DNA from 3 places in the Vibrio nigripulchritudo genome. Region 1 is predicted to be linked to each of the others. Evidence: predicted binding sites of a transcription regulator. Region 1 holds the regulator's gene; each other region holds the start of a gene.
What was found. Region 1 encodes PurR, which represses purine synthesis genes. Its sites were predicted from a motif close to TNANGNAAACGTTTNCNTNA; they were not measured.
Positions count from the first base shown of each region.

Region 2: the regulator PurR is predicted to act here: its motif matches at 3,732-3,751, upstream of pckA (phosphoenolpyruvate carboxykinase (ATP)).
Region 3: the regulator PurR is predicted to act here: its motif matches at 2,971-2,990, upstream of QMG91_RS13465 (NCS2 family permease).

Region 1 covers NZ_AP027049.1:1,422,728-1,429,626, reverse strand. The annotation lists gene elyC (envelope biogenesis factor ElyC) at 1-39, shown strand, start outside; gene torR (two-component system response regulator TorR) at 116-829, opposite strand; gene torD (molecular chaperone TorD) at 1,126-1,767, shown strand; gene purR (HTH-type transcriptional repressor PurR) at 2,083-3,087, shown strand; cyclic di-GMP riboswitch class I at 3,249-3,342, shown strand; gene QMG91_RS06750 (TfoX/Sxy family DNA transformation protein) at 3,467-4,057, shown strand; gene QMG91_RS06745 (putative signal transducing protein) at 4,204-4,533, shown strand; gene QMG91_RS06740 (alpha/beta fold hydrolase) at 4,511-5,308, opposite strand; gene glgA (glycogen synthase GlgA) at 5,509-6,899, opposite strand, start outside.
Region 2 covers NZ_AP027049.1:131,576-138,474, reverse strand. The annotation lists gene gspD (type II secretion system secretin GspD) at 1-1,057, opposite strand, end outside; gene gspC (type II secretion system protein GspC) at 1,100-2,038, opposite strand; gene hslR (ribosome-associated heat shock protein Hsp15) at 2,298-2,687, shown strand; gene hslO (Hsp33 family molecular chaperone HslO) at 2,705-3,580, shown strand; gene pckA (phosphoenolpyruvate carboxykinase (ATP)) at 3,926-5,551, shown strand; gene QMG91_RS00620 (AsmA family protein) at 5,668-6,899, shown strand, end outside.
Region 3 covers NZ_AP027049.1:2,931,125-2,938,023, forward strand. The annotation lists gene frsA (esterase FrsA) at 1-1,041, opposite strand, end outside; gene gpt (xanthine phosphoribosyltransferase) at 1,169-1,624, opposite strand; gene QMG91_RS13465 (NCS2 family permease) at 1,654-2,949, opposite strand; gene QMG91_RS13470 (aminoacyl-histidine dipeptidase) at 4,016-5,488, shown strand; gene QMG91_RS13475 (DUF3622 domain-containing protein) at 5,556-5,864, opposite strand; gene purL (phosphoribosylformylglycinamidine synthase) at 6,047-6,899, opposite strand, start outside.

The DNA.
Region 1 (6,899 bases):
GCAACCAACTCAAATGCTCAGTTAAACGAAGCATCCTAAGTGCTTTGAAATTATGAAATTAAAAAACCGAGGCTTTAACCTCGGTTTTTTTGTTTATCATATTGAACGTTCGAACTTAGTCCCCAGCAAACATGTAACCTTCTCCGTGAACCGTCACAAAGATTTGTGGGTTCTTCGGGTCGAATTCCATTTTGGCTCTCATTCTTCTGATCAGAACATCTATCGTACGATCATTTGGTGCATCAACTCGATGACTGATCATATTCAAAATACGTTCACGACTTAACACCTTGTTAGGATGAGAAGACAAAGCAACCAGTAATTCATACTCTGCTTTAGTGAGTTTTACAGGCTCACCATTTTTGCTCAACGCCCGACGTTGAATGTCGAATGTCCATTCACCAAATCGAATGAGCTGACCAGATTCTTCTTTCTGATCGGCTCGTGCTGGTACATGTCGCGCTGCAGAAATTCTCCACAATAGGTTCTTCACTCGAACCAACAGCTCGCGTAATTCAAAAGGTTTTGTCACATAATCATCAGCACCCATTTCGAGCCCAACGATTTTATCAATGCTATCCGTGCGTCCTGTGACGAGAATGATCCCTATATCAGATTGGCTACGTAGTTCACGAGTTAGCATCAGCCCGTCTTCACCTGGTAGGTTGATGTCCAGCATGACCAAATCAACCGAGTTTTCTGTCAGTGCAGAACGCATTTGTTCTCCACTTTCAGCTTCACTCACCTGATAGCCTTCATTCTGGAAATATCCCACCAATTTACTTCGGGTAACCACATCGTCTTCTACGACTAATACGTGATAGCTCATTTACACCACTTTCTTTTGTATTTATAAGGTTTAATTTGTTCGTCGTTATAATTGAAAAAAAGACAAACTCGCCACAGTTTATTTGCGACTCTTTATATTCTATTCACAAATCGTTACATTTCTAGCGAATTCACTAAAATCGAGTTAATTTCCTAACTTTTATTGATTCAAAACAACCTATCCGTTCCTGTTAACAATCCTCTATTTCCTTTCATTTTTCGCCATTCTTTGGAATAGTTCTGTTCATTTTTATCCGTTAAAATTGCGTCATCTATTTCGTCCGGAGTGTTAACGCCATGCAAGAAACCAAATTATTCAATGAGAAGCGAGCGGAAATATATTGGTGGCTATCGAGTTTATTTGCTCGTGAGATGAGTGATGAAGAACTTGCGAAATATCAAACTGCTGAAATTCGGGGTTTTATTGGTGGCTTGGCAGAAAACAGTGCGCTCAACTCAGCAGCTACACGCTTGATCGAAGCGTTGAATAAACTGCAAGACCGCGAAGATGCAAGGCTGGAGCTTGCGGCTGATTTTTGTGGGTTGTTCCTGACCACCGATAAGCACGCGGCACTGCCCTACGCATCCATTTACCACTCAGGTCTGTTAAATGGCGAACCAACCAGACAGATGGAAGCGCTATTGCTTGAAAAAAACATCGCGATGATGGAAGGGTTCAAAGAGCCTGCCGATCACCTTGCAATTCAATTAGATTTCCTAGGTAATTTGATTGTTAAATCAAACGAAATTCTCAATGAAGAAGCGCTTGAAAAAGCACTGTTGGAACAGAAAGATTTTATTGAAACACATCTTATGACATGGCTGCCACAGTTTAATGAAAACTGTCAAAAGTATGATGACTTTGGTTTCTATGCCTCTGTTTCTCAGCTTTTAATAGACTTCATCCGATTGGACTGCGATTACATAGCTGGAGAATAGGTATACCAAAGCCACTGCGAGATATTTGGTGATAATACATGAGATATAAACCTAGTTGCTTAATTCGAATTCGTTATCTTCATAAATGTGACACTTGGTATAAATTTTTACGAATCCGTCCATTGTCTAATGCCGAATTAAAGACTAAGATCGTGATCGCAAACGATAAAATATGAAATCGCTGAAATGTTTAACCTAAGCCGCTGTTTTAATAGCGGTTTTTGTGTTTTTAGCCGAATTTAAATAATACAATTAAAATCCGCCCGCTGAATTTTGATTTTACCTCTCAGCCAGGCTCTACAGGATATTTGTTTTATGGCCACAATTAAAGATGTCGCACGACTAGCCGGAGTATCGACTACAACGGTATCCCACGTTATTAACAAAACTCGCTTTGTCGCTGAAGCCACACAAGAAAAAGTAAAAAAAGCAGTCGATGAACTGAACTACGCACCAAGTGCAGTAGCGCGAAGCCTAAAATGCAATACCACACGAACGATAGGAATGTTGGTTACACAATCAAGCAACCCGTTTTTTGCCGAGGTTGTTGATGGTGTAGAAAGCTACTGTTACCGACAAGGCTACACACTCATTTTATGTAACACTGGTGGTATCTACGAAAAGCAACGCGACTACATCCGTATGCTGGCAGAAAAACGCGTCGATGGCATCTTAGTCATGTGTTCTGATCTGACTGAAGATCTTCGCGAAATGCTGGATGCACATGCCTCTATTCCTAAGGTCATCATGGACTGGGGTCCTGAAAGTTCTCAGGCTGATAAGATTATTGATAACTCCGAAGAAGGGGGCTATCTGGCAACCAAGTATTTGCTCGAAAATGGTCACACTGACATTGCTTGTTTAACTGGTCACGAAGAAAAGGTGGCGTGTATCGAGCGTGTTGAAGGTTACAAACGCGCACTGAATGAATTTGGCGTGGAGTTCAACCAAGAACGAATTCTTGTGGGTAACTTTGAGTGTGACACAGCCGTTATCGCAGCAGACAAGATCCTAGCAATGGACAAACGCCCAACTGCTGTGTTCTGTTTTAACGACCTTATGGCACTAGGTGTGATTAGCCGTTTGCAGGAGAATGGTTTGCGTGTTCCTGATGACATATCAATCATCGGTTACGACAACATTGAACTGTCTGGGTATTTCTCCCCTCCCCTGACTACCGTTCACCAGCCAAAACGTCGTGTCGGGAAAACCGCATTTGAAATCTTACTTCAGCGAATCAAAGACAAAGAGCATGATAAGAGAATCTTCGAAATGCATCCGGAGATCATAGAGCGAAGTTCTGTTAAAAAGTTAAATTGATTTAGTTAATTCTAATAAAGCCTGGTTATAATCCAGGCTTTTTGCGTTTTTGGTCAAATAAGAAACAATATTTATATCTATGCATTTATTTTTTGGATTAAGATCACACTAGAGGCATCTCGATGTGATTCTTGTTCAATTTTTTCTCTATGATTTTACTGTCACGCACAGGGCAAACCATTTGAAAAAGTGGGACGCAAAGCTTCCGGCCTAAATGGATGTATAAAAAATCCAAATGGTAGCGGGGTTGCCGATGGCAAATATGCATACTTCTTTTCCAGAGTTAACCGAACTCTGACATCTGGCTGCATCACTTTGCTATTTTTTCTCGGACCTGAACTTAGTAGTGGCATAACTTCTTTAGCCGAGACAGTACAGCATGGATAAACCAATACTTAAAAACTCATTGAAGCTATTTGAACCATTAGGGACGATTAAATCACGTTCAATGTTTGGTGGTTTTGGCATTTTTGCCGACGACACTATGTTCGCCTTAGTAGTTCAAAACACGTTACATATCAGAGCTGACTCAAAAAGTGCTCAAAAGTTCGAGCAACAAGGTCTAAAGCCTTACGTTTACAAAAAGCGTGGATTCCCGGTCGTCACCAAGTATTTTGCCCTCCCAGAAATCAGCTGGGAAAATACTGACGACATCATCGAAAAAGCATCGCAAGCACTCAAAGTTGCGAGAACTGAAAAGCAGAAGCAAGCCGAGACTAAACCCACTCGCCTTAAAGATCTGCCAAACCTGCGTTTGGGCACTGAACGAATGCTTAAAAAAGCAGGTATATCCTCTGTTCAAGAATTGCAGGATTATGGTTCAGTAGAAGCTTATAAAGCCATCAAGCAAACACATTCTAGTGATGTGGGGCTTGAGCTTCTATGGGCACTTGAAGGTGCTATCAAAGGAACTCATTGGTCTGTCATTCCTCAAGACAGGCGAGATGAATTGATGAAGCGTCTGAGCTAAGTAACCTTTGTAAAAAAGCCTCCTCTCGGAGGCTTTTTTATTGCTGCAATTCACAGTTTGGTGCAGAGCAACAAACCACACTCTCTAGACTCCTGTCATACTTAATATAACTCCAGGTCATTCGACCAAACCAAATAGGAATCATTATGAAGTTGTACTCTGCCTCGCTGCCTACAGAAGCCCACATTGTTTGCGAATTGCTAAAAGCGCAAGGGGTAGATGTGGAAGTACGAGGAGAAGGTTTGTTTGGTCTACAGGGTGAGTTGCCTTTTGGTTCCGATACAGAACCCTATATCTGGTTATTAAACGAATACCAGTACGACAAGGCAAAAACCATAGTCGATGCTTATCTAAACCAATCGGAGAACAGAGAGCAGCCCAACTGGTGCTGCCCTGAGTGTGATGAGTGGATTGAAGCGCAGTTTGGTGCCTGCTGGAAGTGCGGCTATCAGGTCAGCGAGAATGTTGACGAATAAACTCTATCGACTCTTCGTTAAAAATGTCCGGCTTTTCTACGTTACACACATGCCCACAATCTGGGATTTCAATCAGTGCGCTCTGCTTATGTACTTTGACCATCTCTTTGACCGGTCTTAAGAACATATAGTCTTTGTCACCCATCAGATAAAGAGTCGGAATAGGAAGCTCCTTCTCACGGAAATACTTCATCAGTGGGTTAACGTCTGCCGACAAGGTATACCAACGCTTAAATTCTTTCTGGCACAACTTCTTAGCTTCGCGGACAAACAGGTGCCGAGATTCTTTCTGGTTTCGTTGAGGCATTACGATATAGGCAAACAAGCTGTATAACCACATATACGGGATGATATGCTTGCTCCAGTCCCCTACCTTCACCAACACCTGAGAACGGATGTCAAAACGCGTTACAGCGCCTCCCATCACCATGGTAGACACTCTTTCTGATGCCATTTCAGCAAGATTTCGGACAATGATGGTGCCCAATGACATTCCGACAAAATGCGCGGACTGAATCTTAAGATGATCCAATACCTGAAGAATATCCTGACAGATATCTTTGAAGGTATAGCTCTTTTTCATCAACCCCTGAAACAGGTTATTGGACTTGCCATGACCTCTCAAGTCGATGAGTAATAGGTTGAAATGCTGCTTGTATGCCTTGATTTGCTTGAACCAAATCGAAGAACTGCCACCAGCACCATGAACAAAAACCACCCATTCAGAGCTGGTTGGGTGGGTATATACCTTATGAAATAACAATGAGTTAGACATCGCTTAACAATATTTTTGAAACTTTCTTATTTTATTATCTAAAAGCTTACCACACTCTGAACAAATATGTGGTTTAAGCAGTATTCATCAAGCTTCATCAATCATGATTTGTTATGTGAACAAATGAAAGTATAGTAATTTTATAGACTTAAGATAAGAAAAAGCCTCCCGTAAGGAGGCTTAACGTTATTTTGACTTTTTTAATGAAGTAAGGCTGCCTGATACATATTGACGTATTCTTTGGCGGATGCGTCCCAACTAAACTCGGTATTCATTGCATTGAGCTGTACTCTGAGCATCTCTTCAGGTTGCTGAAGATAGAATATGAGTGCCCGCTGCATTGCTATGAGTAAGGCTTCCGGTGTAGGCTCCAAAAAACCAAACCCGGTTGCGCTGACCCTATCGGTATCATAGTCCGTTACCGTGTCTTTCAGTCCCCCGACCTCTCGAACGATTGGCAACGTACCATAAGCCATACTGTAGATCTGATTCAGACCACAAGCTTCAAATTCAGAAGGCATAAGGAAGAAATCTGCCCCAGCCTCCACCAAGTGCGCCAGGCGATTATTGTATGCTTCAATAAACGCGAGTTTGTTGGGGAAGCGACGAGCTATCTCATGCAACTTGGCTGCAACCTGTGGCTCTCCCGTTCCAACAATCACTACTTGAGCATCATTCAGCAGAAACTGTTCAAGTATTGGCAGCAGATAGTGAAAACCTTTCTGATGTGTCAAACGGCAAACCATTCCAAAAACAGGAAGATTCTGATTTACAGGAAGCCCCACTTCATTTTGAAGCTGGCGTTTGTTGAGCTGTTTTCCTTCAGCAATGCTAGAGGCACTAGCCTCGTAGTGATACTCCAGATATCTGTCAGTTCTTGGATCCCATTCACTGTAATCACAGCCATTCAGTATTCCGTATAGGTCGGCACTGCGATGAACAAAGTCATCCACCATCCCATGAGAACCCAGGGCAGTCATGAGCTCCGCTGCATAATTAGGGCTAACCGCATTCACCTTATCGGCATATGCCACACCGGCTCTAAGCATGCTGATGTGATCTTGTCCGTACTGGATGTTTTCCAAACCAGACAGGTTAAGTTCCGGAATAATTTCCAAGTCGTGGTAGGAGTAAATCCCTTTAAAAATCGCGTTATGAACCGTTAAAACGCTTCGAATAGATTGAAAGCGTTCATCGTGTTCGTAACGGGTTTTTAGAAGAAAAGGCACAAGCCCTGTATGCCAGTCATTGGCATGGACAATATCTGGTTTTATGCCTAGCTTGGGCAGCATATCAAGGCACGCAGAAGCAAAGAATCCAAAACGCTCACCGTTATCAGGGTATGCCTGATTCGACTCAGCGTACAGTTCACTTCTATCAAAATACTGATGACATTCAACCGCAAAAACGGGAACCCCATCCAGATCTAACTTCTTAACCTGATATTTAACATGAGGCCAGAAATCAAGCTCTGTAGTCAGTACCACCTCTGCCTCTTCCCGCCCTGGCAACGTCCGATACCCTGGAATGGCGATAGATACATCGTGTCCCAATGTTTGCAGAGCTTTAGGCAGCGCTTTTGCTACATCGG
Region 2 (6,899 bases), 1.3 Mb from region 1:
TCATAGCTTCAATAAGTACTTGAGCGCGGCGAATATCCAATTGAGCAATAACATCTTCTATCGCACGCATGATGTCTGGCGGCGCAGTCACGACCAATGCATTGGTACCAGGGTGCGCAGAAATCATGACTTCATTTCGGCTTTTCGCTGATGCAGCGCCCTGAGCGCCACCTTGTTTCTCAGCTTGCAGATTATCAGACACACCTTTCAGTACATCGACCAAGTCTTCTGCTTTGGCATATTTCAGATAAACGACGCGGTTGTTGCCTTTGGTTGCCATTTCGACATCCAATTGCATGATCAACTTACGCAGACGCTTACGTACCTGCGGATCGCCTGAAATAAGGATGGAGTTGGTACGCTCATCCGCGACCAGTTTTGGTTCGAGAAACGCGGGAGTGTTTTTCTGTGCTGTTGATTTGTTCAACGCTTCAACAATTCGTACCATTTCTGCCGCTGAGGCATTTTTCAGCTCAACGACTTCAATTTCTTTGTCACCGGCACGGTCAACGCGCTCAATAATTTCTGCCAGGCGGTTAACCACAGCCGCACGTCCAGTGATCAAAATGATGTTCGCTGGATCGTAGTGAACGACGTTACCCGCACCTGCATTGTCATTCAGTTGACGAAGCAATGGGGACAGCTCTCTCACTGATACATTTCGTACCGCTACCACTCGCGTGATTACCGCATCGCCCTGTACACGTGTTTCATCCCCAACTACAGGAATGGCTGCCGTTTTGGCATCTTTATCACGGACAATTTTCAGGACACCGTTTTCCATTTCCACTGCTGCGAAGCCGTACACTTCCAAAACGTTAAGGAAAAAGTGGTAGTACTGCTCTTCATTCAGCACATCGTAGCTGCGGACATCAATTTTTCCGCGGATGGCTGGGTCGACGATGATGGTCTTTTCAAGATTGCGTCCAACAATATTGATGAACTCTTTGATGTCGGTCCCTTTGAAACTGGCACTAAACTCGTTTGCCACCAAAGCTGGTGACCAAGCGAGGCTACCAGCCAGCAACCAGGTTCCTTTGTTTAACCACTGTTTCACGTGATTCTCCCACTTATATCCTGACGCGTTCCAGCGCCAGTCTTAAAACTCAATAAAGATTTCGTGCCTCTGACCGTCACGCTCGACCGTCAGGTTCAATTCCGTCATATCAGATATGGTCTGCCACACTTTGCCCATCGCAGATGGGTCGCTCAAGTCAGCACCGTTCAATTGTGTAGCAATGTCACCATCTTTTAGGCCCACGGCATCAAACAGTTCTCTCTGGCTGCCGGGTCCCACACGATAGCCGACAATATTTCCGTCTCGGCGAACTTGTGACAAACGGATATATTGCATAATTTGCTGTGGATTTTGCGAAATTTCGCGTCGAATTTGCTCAATTTCGTTCACATCAGGCAAATCGCCAACATTTGAATCAGGTGGTGGTGGAGCCAGTGGCTGACTTTCCTGTGCCAACTTGCTGTATTCGACACCTTCAAGCATCAAAGTTTCATCTTGACCCTGATTATCGATAATAACGCGATCCACTAGCACATTTTTCAACGAAGCTCTTGTTCCTTCGATTTGCTCACCAATACCGTAAGTTTGCTGCTGACCACGGTTAGCAATGACGGCAAGGCTGCTTTCTTCAACCGAACTTGCCACCACGCCAACCAGCACTAAACTCAAGCGCGTTTTAGGTGCGTCTTTTACTACTGGTTTTGGTTTGGGTTTCGCGGCGGGTTTGTCGGAATAGCGACCAAAAAGATGGGCATCGAGCAGTGAAGCAACAGCATCGCCAGAATTCGCATTACTCGAACCCTGACCAGGCTGAGTAATCACCGCGTTTGGAGACCAGCGCGCTACTTCAGAGTCTTGTGGAATCAGCTGCCAGCTAAGTTGCCCGAGAATCCAGGCAGAAATGGCGATCAGTAATAATGTCACCCAAGCGCTCAACTTTCCCTGCTGCTTTACAGCAAGCGCAAGAAAAGCACTGAACTTCTGATCCAATTGATATTTTTGCACCAACGACGATGACATGTATCATGCGCTCCCTGTATTAAAACTTCAGAAATGGTTAGGCAGTCTGATAAATAAAAGCCAAAGCCTACACAAAGGTTTGCACATTGTCATATAAATTGATTGTTACCAAATATCGTTCTTATAAAGATTAGCAACAATTCACAATAACAGGTTCCAGACTGCTTACGTTTCATCCCATTTTAGGTTGAAAACCCCCGTTATCGTCACCATTGTGTAAATCATTAGTTAAGTCAATCATTAGAGGCGTGAATTTACTATGAGTTCAAATACTGCCACAGTCCGGCTCGATAAGTGGCTCTGGGCAGCCCGTTTCTACAAAACGCGATCCATAGCACGGAATATGGTTGATGGCGGCAAAGTCCATTATAATGGGCAACGCTCAAAGCCGAGCAAGATTGTAGAGCTTGGTGCTACGATCGTTTTGAGACAGGGGCATGAAGAAAAAACGGTAGTGATTGAGAAGATTTCCGATCAACGCCGTGGCGCTCCAGAAGCTCAGACGCTATACCGCGAAACTGAAGAGAGCATTCTAAAGCGTGAAGAAAACACGCAGAAGAGAAAGCTTAACGCACTTTATAGTCCAAGCCCGGAAAGACGCCCGGACAAAAAACAGCGTCGTGACATTATTAAGTTTAAGAATCAATAAATGCTGGAGCTCCACGCATGTCAAACAACCTTTTGAATCGCTACCTATTTGAAGACCTTTCGGTACGTGGCGAGTTGGTACAACTGGACGAAACCTACCAACAGATCATTTCAAGCAAGGAATACCCAGCACCGGTACAAAACCTGTTGGGTGAGCTACTCGTCGCCACGACTCTGCTTACCGCAACACTGAAATTTGAAGGCTCTATTACCCTTCAGCTTCAGGGCGATGGTCCTGTGTCTCTGGCGGTAATTAATGGCGATCATGATCAGAAAGTTCGTGGTGTCGCACGTTGGGATGGTGACATAGCAGAAGATGCAACCCTTCATCAGCTAATGGGTAAAGGTCACTTAGTGATTACCATTGCACCTAAACAAGGCGAACGCTATCAAGGTGTAGTTGGTCTGGAAGGTGAAACATTGTCTGAAGTGCTTGAAGCTTACTTTGAACGTTCCGAGCAACTTCAGACTCGTTTGTGGTTCCGCCTGGGTGAATTTGAAGGCAAGCCGCATGCAGCAGGTATGCTTCTTCAGATCATGCCAGACGGCACAGGCACACCTGACGACTTCGAGCACCTTGAGCAACTGACCAACACGGTTAAAAATGAAGAGCTGTTCAGCCTGCCTGCAAACGAAGTGCTGTATCGCTTATACAATCAGGAAAAGGTGCAATTGTTTGAGCCCCAACCTGTTGAATTCCATTGTGGTTGTTCACGAGAGCGAAGTGGTGCTGCCATCATTACAGTTTCCCGAGATGAAATTAATGACATTTTGGCGACAGAAGGATCCGTTTCTTTACATTGTGATTACTGCGGCACGAATTATTCGTTCGACGAATCACAAGTATCTGAGCTCTATGAGCAAGCCAGTAATGGAAACGACACCATTCATTAATTGATTATTTTTCACACTTTAATAAGCGTCAAAAATATCACTAGAAAGCCGACAATATGTCGGCTTTTTTTATGCTTTTTCGCTACTAAAACACGCATTTATATCACCGTACGCTATACTTATTTTTGTCAAATTAATAATTCTTTTGATCTAGCGCAAAGGATTGCGCGAGCGATAAAATAGCCCTACCAAATCTGTGACAAGAGCAAAAAAACCTCACTCACCTCGGGGATAATATATGATTAAAAGACCTGATTTGAGTTTGCTCAAAGTTGCTAAATTGGTGAGCACAAAACTATAAATAATTACAAAATCCCTACAATTTATACCCTACAAGGAGCACCTATGACCGTTATGGAACATACAAAGGCTGCACACATTGATCTTACCCAACACGGAATCACTGGCGTGACTGAGGTTTTACGTAACCCTAGTTATGAGCAGTTGTTCGAAGAAGAAACTCGCCCAGAGCTGGAAGGCTACGAAAAAGGCACCGTCACCGAGCTTGGTGCTGTTGCTGTAGACACTGGTATTTTTACTGGTCGCTCCCCTAAGGATAAGTACATCGTTAAGGACGACACCACCAAGGACACTCTGTGGTGGTCTGATCAAGGTAAAAACGATAACAAACCCATTAATCAGGAAGTGTGGACAGAATTGCGTGATCTGGTGACCAACCAGCTTTCAGGAAAACGTCTGTTCGTCATCGATGGTTTCTGTGGTGCAAACCCAGACACTCGCCTGAGTGTTCGCATCATCACAGAAGTCGCATGGCAGGCTCACTTCGTGAAAAACATGTTTATCCGCCCGACAGAAGAAGAATTAGCAACGTTCGAACCTGACTTTGTTGTCATGAACGGTGCAAAAGTGACCAACCCTAACTGGGAAGCCCAAGGTCTCAATTCAGAAAACTTCATTGCCTTTAACCTAACTGAGCGCGTCCAGATCATTGGCGGCACTTGGTACGGTGGCGAAATGAAGAAAGGCATGTTTGCCGTTATGAACTACTTGCTGCCTCTGAAAGGCATTGCATCCATGCACTGTAGTGCCAATGTCGGTGAAGACGGCGATGTCGCTGTATTCTTCGGCTTGTCTGGCACAGGTAAAACGACACTTTCAACCGACCCTAAACGCCAGTTGATTGGTGATGATGAGCACGGTTGGGATGACGATGGCATCTTTAACTTCGAAGGCGGTTGCTACGCGAAGACCATTCGCCTGTCTAAAGAAGCGGAACCCGACATCTACAATGCCATCCGCCGCGATGCACTGCTAGAGAATGTTACCGTTCGCGCTGATGGCTCTATCGACTTTGAAGACGGTTCGAAAACCGAGAACACCCGAGTTTCTTACCCTATCCATCACATCGAAAACATCGTAAAACCAGTATCGAAAGCGGGTCACGCTCAGAAAGTGATCTTCCTGACAGCTGATGCGTTTGGTGTGCTACCTCCGGTATCGAAACTGACACCAGAGCAGACTAAGTACCACTTCCTGTCTGGCTTTACCGCCAAACTGGCAGGTACTGAGCGTGGCATTACTGAGCCAACACCTACGTTTTCAGCGGCATTTGGCGCAGCCTTCCTGACGCTACACCCAACGCAGTACGCAGAAGTACTGGTAAAACGTATGGAAGCAGCAGGCGCGGAAGCTTACCTGGTCAATACCGGTTGGAATGGTACAGGCAAGCGTATCTCCATTCAGGATACCCGTGGCATCATCGACGCGATTCTGGATGGTTCGATTGACCATGCTGATACCAAAGTGATTCCAGTGTTCAACCTGGAAGTTCCGACGGCACTTCACGGAGTGGATCCTGAAATCCTTGACCCTCGTGATACCTACACAGACCCACTACAGTGGGACAGCAAGGCAACTGATTTAGCACAACGCTTCATCAATAACTTTGCTCAGTACACGGATAACGACGAGGGCAAGTCTCTGGTTGCAGCAGGTCCACAGCTTGATTAAACCGGATTGAGTTATCAAATCCATTACCAAGCCCCTCTTTTGAGGGGCTTTTTATTGAATCCAATCGATAATTGAGCCAATCTGAAAGCTGGATTAAGGAATTTGGAACAAGGGACATGAGAAAAGCCTCCACGTTTGTGGTTTTGATCTTGCTGCTGATCGTCGTTTCAGCCTTGGCACTCTATGCCAGTTTGTACACGCGTTATGCCACGCCTGTGGTCAATTTCGTGGCAAACCAGATAAGCAATTTGTCCATCCAAATCGATCAAGTTGAATACACTTCACCCTATCAGCTCACCTTGCATGGGGTTGAACTTTCTACCGAACCTGAACCGATGTTCATCGAAACCGCGAACATCTGGCTCGATCCGGCTATTCTCAGCGGTACCAAACTGAGCATCGCCAGCCTGCAACTCAGTGGTATGCAGCTGCAAAAAGGTGTGCCTAATATTCGCCCGCTCTCTTTCGTTCGTGTTCATCAGTTTGCGATCGATAACTTAGACTTTTCCAACCCAGAGTGGATCGTACGAGGCTTAAAATTCCAGATTAAAGATCCAGTGGTCAGTGATCATCCCATCTGGCGTTGGTACGGCGAGATTCAACTCAGTGCCGACCAAATCTACTGGCAGAATGAAGCCTTTAATAACGCGCTGCTGGATGCAGATATTTTCGCTGAAACCAAGAAAATTTATGGTTTGTCCTTCAACTGGCGTGGAGGCTCGCTGTCCGGGCAGGCAGAATGGAAAGAAAACCGCTGGCGCGTGGTGAGCGCTTCCCTCAATGAACTGACTGTCACCAAAGATGACTGGAAAACCCTGAAAAAGTTTAAGTGGGCAAACGCAGACAGCAATGAAATTTTCATTGAGCGTGTGGATGTGCTTCGCAGTGACTTAGAGTTTCCGTCTTTCGCCATGGTACAGGCGGATATGACGCTGGAGGACATTCGCTTCCCGTTCGAGCTTTGGAAACAGCCATCTGGCAGCGTGTCTCTGGACGCGGAGAGCCTTGATTTCGCTAACCAACTCTGGCTGGAGCCCGTCATTGAAGCGACTTTATCTCCTGATCTTATTGTGGTGAACAGCGCCAACGTGGGTATGGGGCAAGGCTATATTCAGCTCAACGGAGAATTTACTCCCGACACCTGGCACCTTTCGCAGTTAAACCTTACTGGGGTTGAATGGCACACCGATAGCGAGCTGACGTTACAACCCTTTAAAGAACAGACCGACCGCTTAGCCAACCTGACTATCGATTCACTCGCCATTAAACGTGCGCAATACATTGATTTACAGTCTGAGCCACGTCGCCAGATATCAGGTCTAAACGTTCAGGGTAAGCAACTGGACAT
Region 3 (6,899 bases), 1.5 Mb from region 1:
TTTTAACGACCAAGCTCTCATTTGTCCCGCCAGGCTGTGGATATCAACAACATCCTTACCCAGACGAGAAGCCAGCATGTCCAAATACATCTTCGGCATTTGAAGCAGCTTATCCGTGGATGAAAGAACATCATGAATTGGCGCCCCAAGAGCAACGCAAGCTTTGATTCTGTCTTGCTCCAAGAAGCTCAACCTTACCGCAGCATTGCCACCAAACCGGAACCCGACCAACCCTACTTTAAAGTGATCAACCCAAGGCAGGTTAGGTAGCTCATCCAATACGGCTTTATGGAGACAACTCGAATCTTCAGTCAGATCCCAGTGACTGCTGTGCCCTATTGAAGGCATATCCAGAGTCAGCATAGCGATATCATTTGGCGCAAGGTAATCTCTGAACAGTCGCCACATATCCGACTGTAAGCTGTCTAGCCCAGCACTGACAATCACGACTGGCAGCTGCCTATCGGTATGAGGCAAATGCAAATTGGCCTTAATTTTCCGTTTACCAAAAGGCACTTCGACTTTCTTAGTCACGTATTGGCTGTGCTCCATCGCCTTGTCATACGCTTTGTGAACCAGAATCTGAGCCTGTATAGATAAGCTATCCCCTTTGATATGCGGATACCCAGCAATGCTGAAACACAAGCTAGCATTGAAGTAAGCGTTGCTAGCCTCCTCGCCCTTCAGCTCATCGCCTTTTTTCTGATTGATCATTCCTTGATGAATCCATTCATACGTCCAGTTTCCCGAGTGATACCCCATCACGGTATCCAGCCATTCATCGTGAGTTCGTGAATGATCAGATGAGGCGATACGAGATAAAACGCTTTCCAACTCCAATGGTTCGATTCCCTGCCAAATCCACTGCATTTTTCTTAGCGTTCGATACCATGACTCTCCCTGCTCTTCACGCTTTTTATCCAGATAGGATTCATTGCTGGGCATGTAGCGAACAAGGGCTGACGTTTCTTTAGCTTGGCGGTGATTCTGGAACAGTTCTTCTGAAAGGTTTTTGCTGGTTTGCTCTTCAGATATGGACATAAGGCAAGGATCTTTTTCAGTGGAATTGGGAAACTTTGTCCCTAATAGTAATAAAAAAAATGACCCTATAGCAGGGTCATTTTGAAAATTTGAGTGTCTGATGAAGCATTCAGCTTCGGATTAGCGATTACTTGTTGATTGGATCAACAAAGGTAAGCGACATATCCCATGGCTGCTCAATCCACGTGTCCTGAGGAATATCAACAATGTAATCGTCAACGAGGTCTATACCTGCTGGCTTCGCACACACAGTAATCAGCTTTGCTTTTGGATACATATCGCGGATTTTACGCGCAGTATCACCACTGTCTGCCAGGTCATCAACAATCAGGAAACCTTCACCGTCTCCTTCTGGTGCTTTCAGAACTGTCATGTCACGCTGATGGTCGTGATCATAGCTAGAGATGCACACGGTATCTACATAGCGAATACCCAGTTCACGCGCCAAAATAGCTGCTGGAACCAGGCCACCGCGACTCACACCAATAATGCCTTTCCATTGTTCAGCAGGCATTTGACGCTCGGCAAGCTGACGACAGTACATCTGCATGTTGTCCCAGGAGATGATAAATTTGTTACTCATAATTGTTATAAACCTGTTTAGACGAAATCTTAAGCTGCGCTAAGAACGAATTTAATTGTGAAGATGGCTGCCATCACCCAAACACTTATGGACACATCTTTCGCTTTACCACTTAAACCTTTGATTGCCGCATAAGCGATAAAGCCTAATGCGATACCATCTGCGATTGAGAAGGTTAAAGGCATAAGAAGACACGTCACAACAACAGGAGCCGCTTCAGTCAGATCGCGCCAGTCGATACTAACCAAGCCAGAGAGCATTAGGATTGCAACATAAAATAGCGCACCTGCTGTCGCATAAGCGGGGATCATGCCAGCTAATGGCGAGAAGAATAAAGCAAGTAAGAACAAAATGCCAACTACAACCGCCGTTAAACCTGTGCGACCACCCGCAGCAACACCAGATACACTTTCGATGTAAGAAGTCGTGTTCGACGTACCCAGAACAGCACCCACAGAGGTAGCGGTCGAATCCGCAAGAAGGGCACGGTTCAGGCGAGGAATTTTGCCATCTTTCTGAATCAGGTCAGCTTTTTGTGCAACGCCAACCAGAGTCCCTGCTGTATCAAACAAATCGACAAACAAGAATGCAAACACCACAGAAATCATGCCAATTTCAAATACGGCAGAGAAATCCAGTTGCATGAATGTTGGCGCAATGCTTGGTGGCATTGAAACTACGCCGCCCCACTGCACATCACCAAATGCCAGACCCAGACCGGTGATCGCCAGAATCGCGATCATTACAGAGCCTTTCACACCTTTATGTACCAGAGCAATCGTCAGGAAAAAACCCAAAGAAGCCAGAACAGCAGGAAGAGAAGTAATCGCACCTAAAGAGACAAACGTTGCTGGGTTATCAACAACAATACCCGCATTTTTAAGACCGATAAACGCCAAAAACAAACCGATACCAGCAGAAATACCCGTTCTTAAAGACATTGGAATGGAGTTAATGATCCACTCACGAATCTTAAATACGCTAAGAAGAATGAATAAAATACCGGAGACAAATACAGCTGCCAGTGCGACTTGCCACGTATGACCCATTCCTAAAACAACGGAATAGGTGAAAAAGGCGTTCAAGCCCATTCCCGGAGCCTGAGCAATCGGATAGTTGGCAACAAAACCCATAATGAAACAACCCACCGCTGCGGCAAGACAGGTCGCGACAAATACCGCACCGCGATCCATACCCGCATCAGCAAGAATTGCTGGGTTAACAAAAATGATGTAAGCCATGGTGAGGAAGGTAGTCAACCCGGCAATGATTTCCGTGCGCACGCTGGTATTGTGCTCACTCAATTTGAATAGCCTTTCGAGCATAATCGAGTCCCTAAAAATGTGTAAAATAAACGTTTGCGTAATCGATTGGCGCGAATTATAAAGATATCAAATATCAAATTCTAGCTAGAATTAAAGCTCTACCCTTTCTCTATAACTCATAAAGAATGCAAGTCACATCTTTACCATTTATATCAATCACTTAATCCCTTAACTTTTGACTATGCCGTCTTCGCATAGAGCTCATCATTGTAGGTTGAAATATGAACACATTGTTAGACTAAGTACACATTTCGTAGAAATTTGGTGACGGTAGTGTTTAAAAATGAGCCTGTTATGAAATTGCAGGCTTATGTGAGGTAAAAGTCACGGAATGGGAATTTCTTAGGCATAAAAAAACGCCACTCAACTTGAGTGGCGGTAGAATCTTGATATCCCGACAGCAAAAAAACTGGGTTATATATGAATTCCAATTATAGGGGTGAACAATTAGTTCAATCACACTTTGATTATGACTAGTAACCAAAGCTGGTTGGGTATGCGAAGTTACCTGTGTAAATAGATGGTACATTCCAGAACATCGCAGACGGTAAACCTTTCATAGCTATCACCTTTAAATCAATTAAACAGAAGTTGATTCTCAGTTCCTTGGAGGCGATAAACGGACTCATCCTTTGAGCATTTTCTCTTCATCTCTGAAGTTGGTTGCCAATATACCATCGCGAAAAATAATTACAAGATCTAAATCGATCCAGATCACAAAAAACTTCGAAAGTTGCGATAAATCAAATTATCAATGTAATTTAATTACAAAAATATCAAATAATGACAATTTATTAATAAAACTTATTTCATAACAACTTACGAGAAATTTTGATATATCCATCACCAAAATGGGTGCTGCCAACTATTTGTTACGCACTTGCTAAAGATTAGATTGAGAATTGGTACGTAAATCCGATAGGGAAATGGTATTCTAAGCCCATCGTCACAGAGCTGATTAGGATGAAATGTGGCAATCAGTTCTATGGTTGCGATTTTTGGTTAGCTTCCTGCTCTCCACTTACAATTTCATCCTGTCAGTATTCAAAAAATAAAGGAGTTTTCCGTGTCTGAGTTCCATTCTGAAATCAGCCAGTTGCAACCCGCTAAACTTTGGCAGTTTTTCGACAAGATTTGTTCAATCCCTCACCCTTCCAAACATGAAGAAGAGCTCGCGCAATACATCGTTAATTGGGCGACTGAACAAGGTTTTGATGTAAAGCGCGACCCGACAGGAAACATCTTCATCAAAAAGCCAGCAACTCCTGGTATGGAAAATAAAAAAGGCGTGGTTCTTCAAGCACACATTGATATGGTGCCTCAGAAAAACGAAGACACTGACCACGACTTCACAAAAGACCCTATCCAACCATATATCGACGGCGAGTGGGTTACGGCGAAAGGCACTACCCTAGGTTCTGACAACGGTATCGGTATGGCTTCTTGTCTGGCGGTTCTGGCATCAGATGATATTAAGCACGGTCCTTTGGAAGTGCTGCTAACCATTGACGAAGAAGCTGGTATGACGGGTGCTTTTGGTCTGGAAAAAGGCTGGTTGGAAGGCGATATCCTTCTTAACACTGATTCCGAGCAAGAAGGCGAAGTTTACATGGGTTGTGCCGGTGGTATCGATGGCTCAATCACATTCGACATCACCCGTGAAGCGCTTCCGGAAGGTTACGTGACTCGCCTGCTCACACTGAAAGGTCTAAAGGGTGGTCACTCTGGTTGTGATATCCACACTGGTCGCGGCAATGCGAACAAACTATTCGCTCGCTTCCTGGCAGGTCATGCACAAGAACTGGATCTACGTCTAATCGATTTCCGTGGTGGTAGCCTACGAAACGCAATCCCGCGTGAAGCTTGGGTAACGGTCGCAGTACCGGCTGCCAACCAAGACAAACTTGCCGAGCTACTTTCAACCTACACTGAGCTTCTTAGCGCTGAACTAGGTCGTATCGAAACTGACATTGTTTCTTTCAATGAAGAATCTGACACCACTAGCGGTGTATTCTCTCAAGCAGATCAATCCCGCTTTATTGCTGCTCTTAATGCTGCGCCGAATGGTGTGATTCGTATGAGTGACGATATCGAAGGTGTAGTGGAAACGTCTTTGAACGTGGGCGTAATCACGACTGAAGCTGATAAAGTAACTGTACTTTGCCTTATCCGCTCTCTGATCGATTCTGGTCGTCAGCAAGTCGAAAGCACGCTTCGTTCTATTGCCGAGCTTGCTGGTGCTCAAATTGATTTCTCTGGCGCGTACCCTGGTTGGAAACCTGATGCGGATTCAGAGATCATGGCAATTTTCCGTGACATGTATGAAGGCATTTACGGTCACAAGCCAAACATCATGGTTATCCACGCAGGTCTTGAGTGTGGTCTGTTTAAAGAACCTTACCCTGAAATGGACATGGTTTCTTTCGGTCCAACAATCAAATTCCCGCACTCTCCTGATGAAAAAGTGAAAATCGATACGGTTGCACTTTACTGGGAACAGATGGTCGCACTGCTAGAAGCGATTCCTGAGAAAAAGTAATCTCCTGAAAAAAAGAAAAGCTGGCAAATCAATTTGCCAGCTTTTTTTGTATCTTAGGAAAGACGTTTTACTCGTCGTCTTCTTCGTCAGCGATTTTTCTCGCTTCTTCGAATGCTTTTTTCTTTTCAGCGGCAGCCAATGCCGCTGCTTCACGTTCGCTACGTTTTTCTGCTTTGCGATCGTTACGCTTTGCTTGATTCTCTACAAATTCAGCAAGCGTTTTTTCCGCCCAGTCTTGTGCCTGTGCTTCAGACTCAAAACCACTTTCACGCTTCGATACCATAGTACGGCGAGAAGTCACTTGGCGGGTAATTTCTGCTGTCCAGCCTTTGCGCTTTTCGGAGACTCGGATAGCAAATTTTCTGTTTTTCGACATTTCTGTATTCCTAAGGGATTTCGGTAAAGGGATTCAGCCATCCCTTGGCAAGCGCGGTATTATACCCAAAGCTAGAAACTTTGCTCGTAATTTTTACGCTCATGCAGTCGTACAAAAAACCGCCAGAGCTTTCACTCTGGCGGTTACGGTAAACTGAGATTCAGTTGCTAGCGAAAACTCAATTAACCGACATTTTTGCGAGCATTTTGGAACATACGCATCCAAGCGCCGTTCTCGCCCCAACCTTCTGGTGACCAAGAGTTGGCTACGGTACGGAACACACGCTCTGGGTGAGGCATCATGATGGTTACACGACCATCTTGTGTAGTCAGACCCGTGATTGCGTTTGGAGAACCGTTCGGGTTGTTCGGGTATTGCTGCGTTGGGTTACCGTGGTTATCAACGTAACGCACAGCCACTGTACCAGACGCTTCAATTGCGGCTAGGTGCTCTGCATCGCGAACTTCAACACGACCTTCACCGTGTGACACTGCGATTGGCATGCGAGAACCTTCCATACCATTGAAGAAGACAGAGTCGGACTTCTGAACCTCAACCAGGCTGAAACGAGCTTCGAAACGCTCAGATTCGTTGCGCACGAAACGTGGCCACAAGTCAGCACCAGGAATCAGTTCTTTCAGGTTTGAAAGCATCTGACAGCCATTACACACACCAAGAGAGAAGGTGTCTTCACGCTTGAAGAAGCCTTCAAACTGCTCGCGTGCCTGACCGTTGAACAGGATGGATTTCGCCCAGCCTTCACCTGCGCCTAACACGTCACCGTAAGAGAAACCACCACACGCCACAAGACCGTTGTACTCATCCAGTACTGCTTTACCAGTCAGGATGTCGCTCATGTGAATATCAGTCGCTTCAAAACCAGCACGATCAAACGCCGCAGCCATTTCAACGTGAGAGTTAACGCCCTGCTCACGCAGGATTGCCATCTTAGGTTTAGCGCCTTTCGCAATGTATGGTGCAGCGATGTCTTCATTCACGTCGTAGCTCAGTTTGACGTTCAGACCTGGGTCTGAG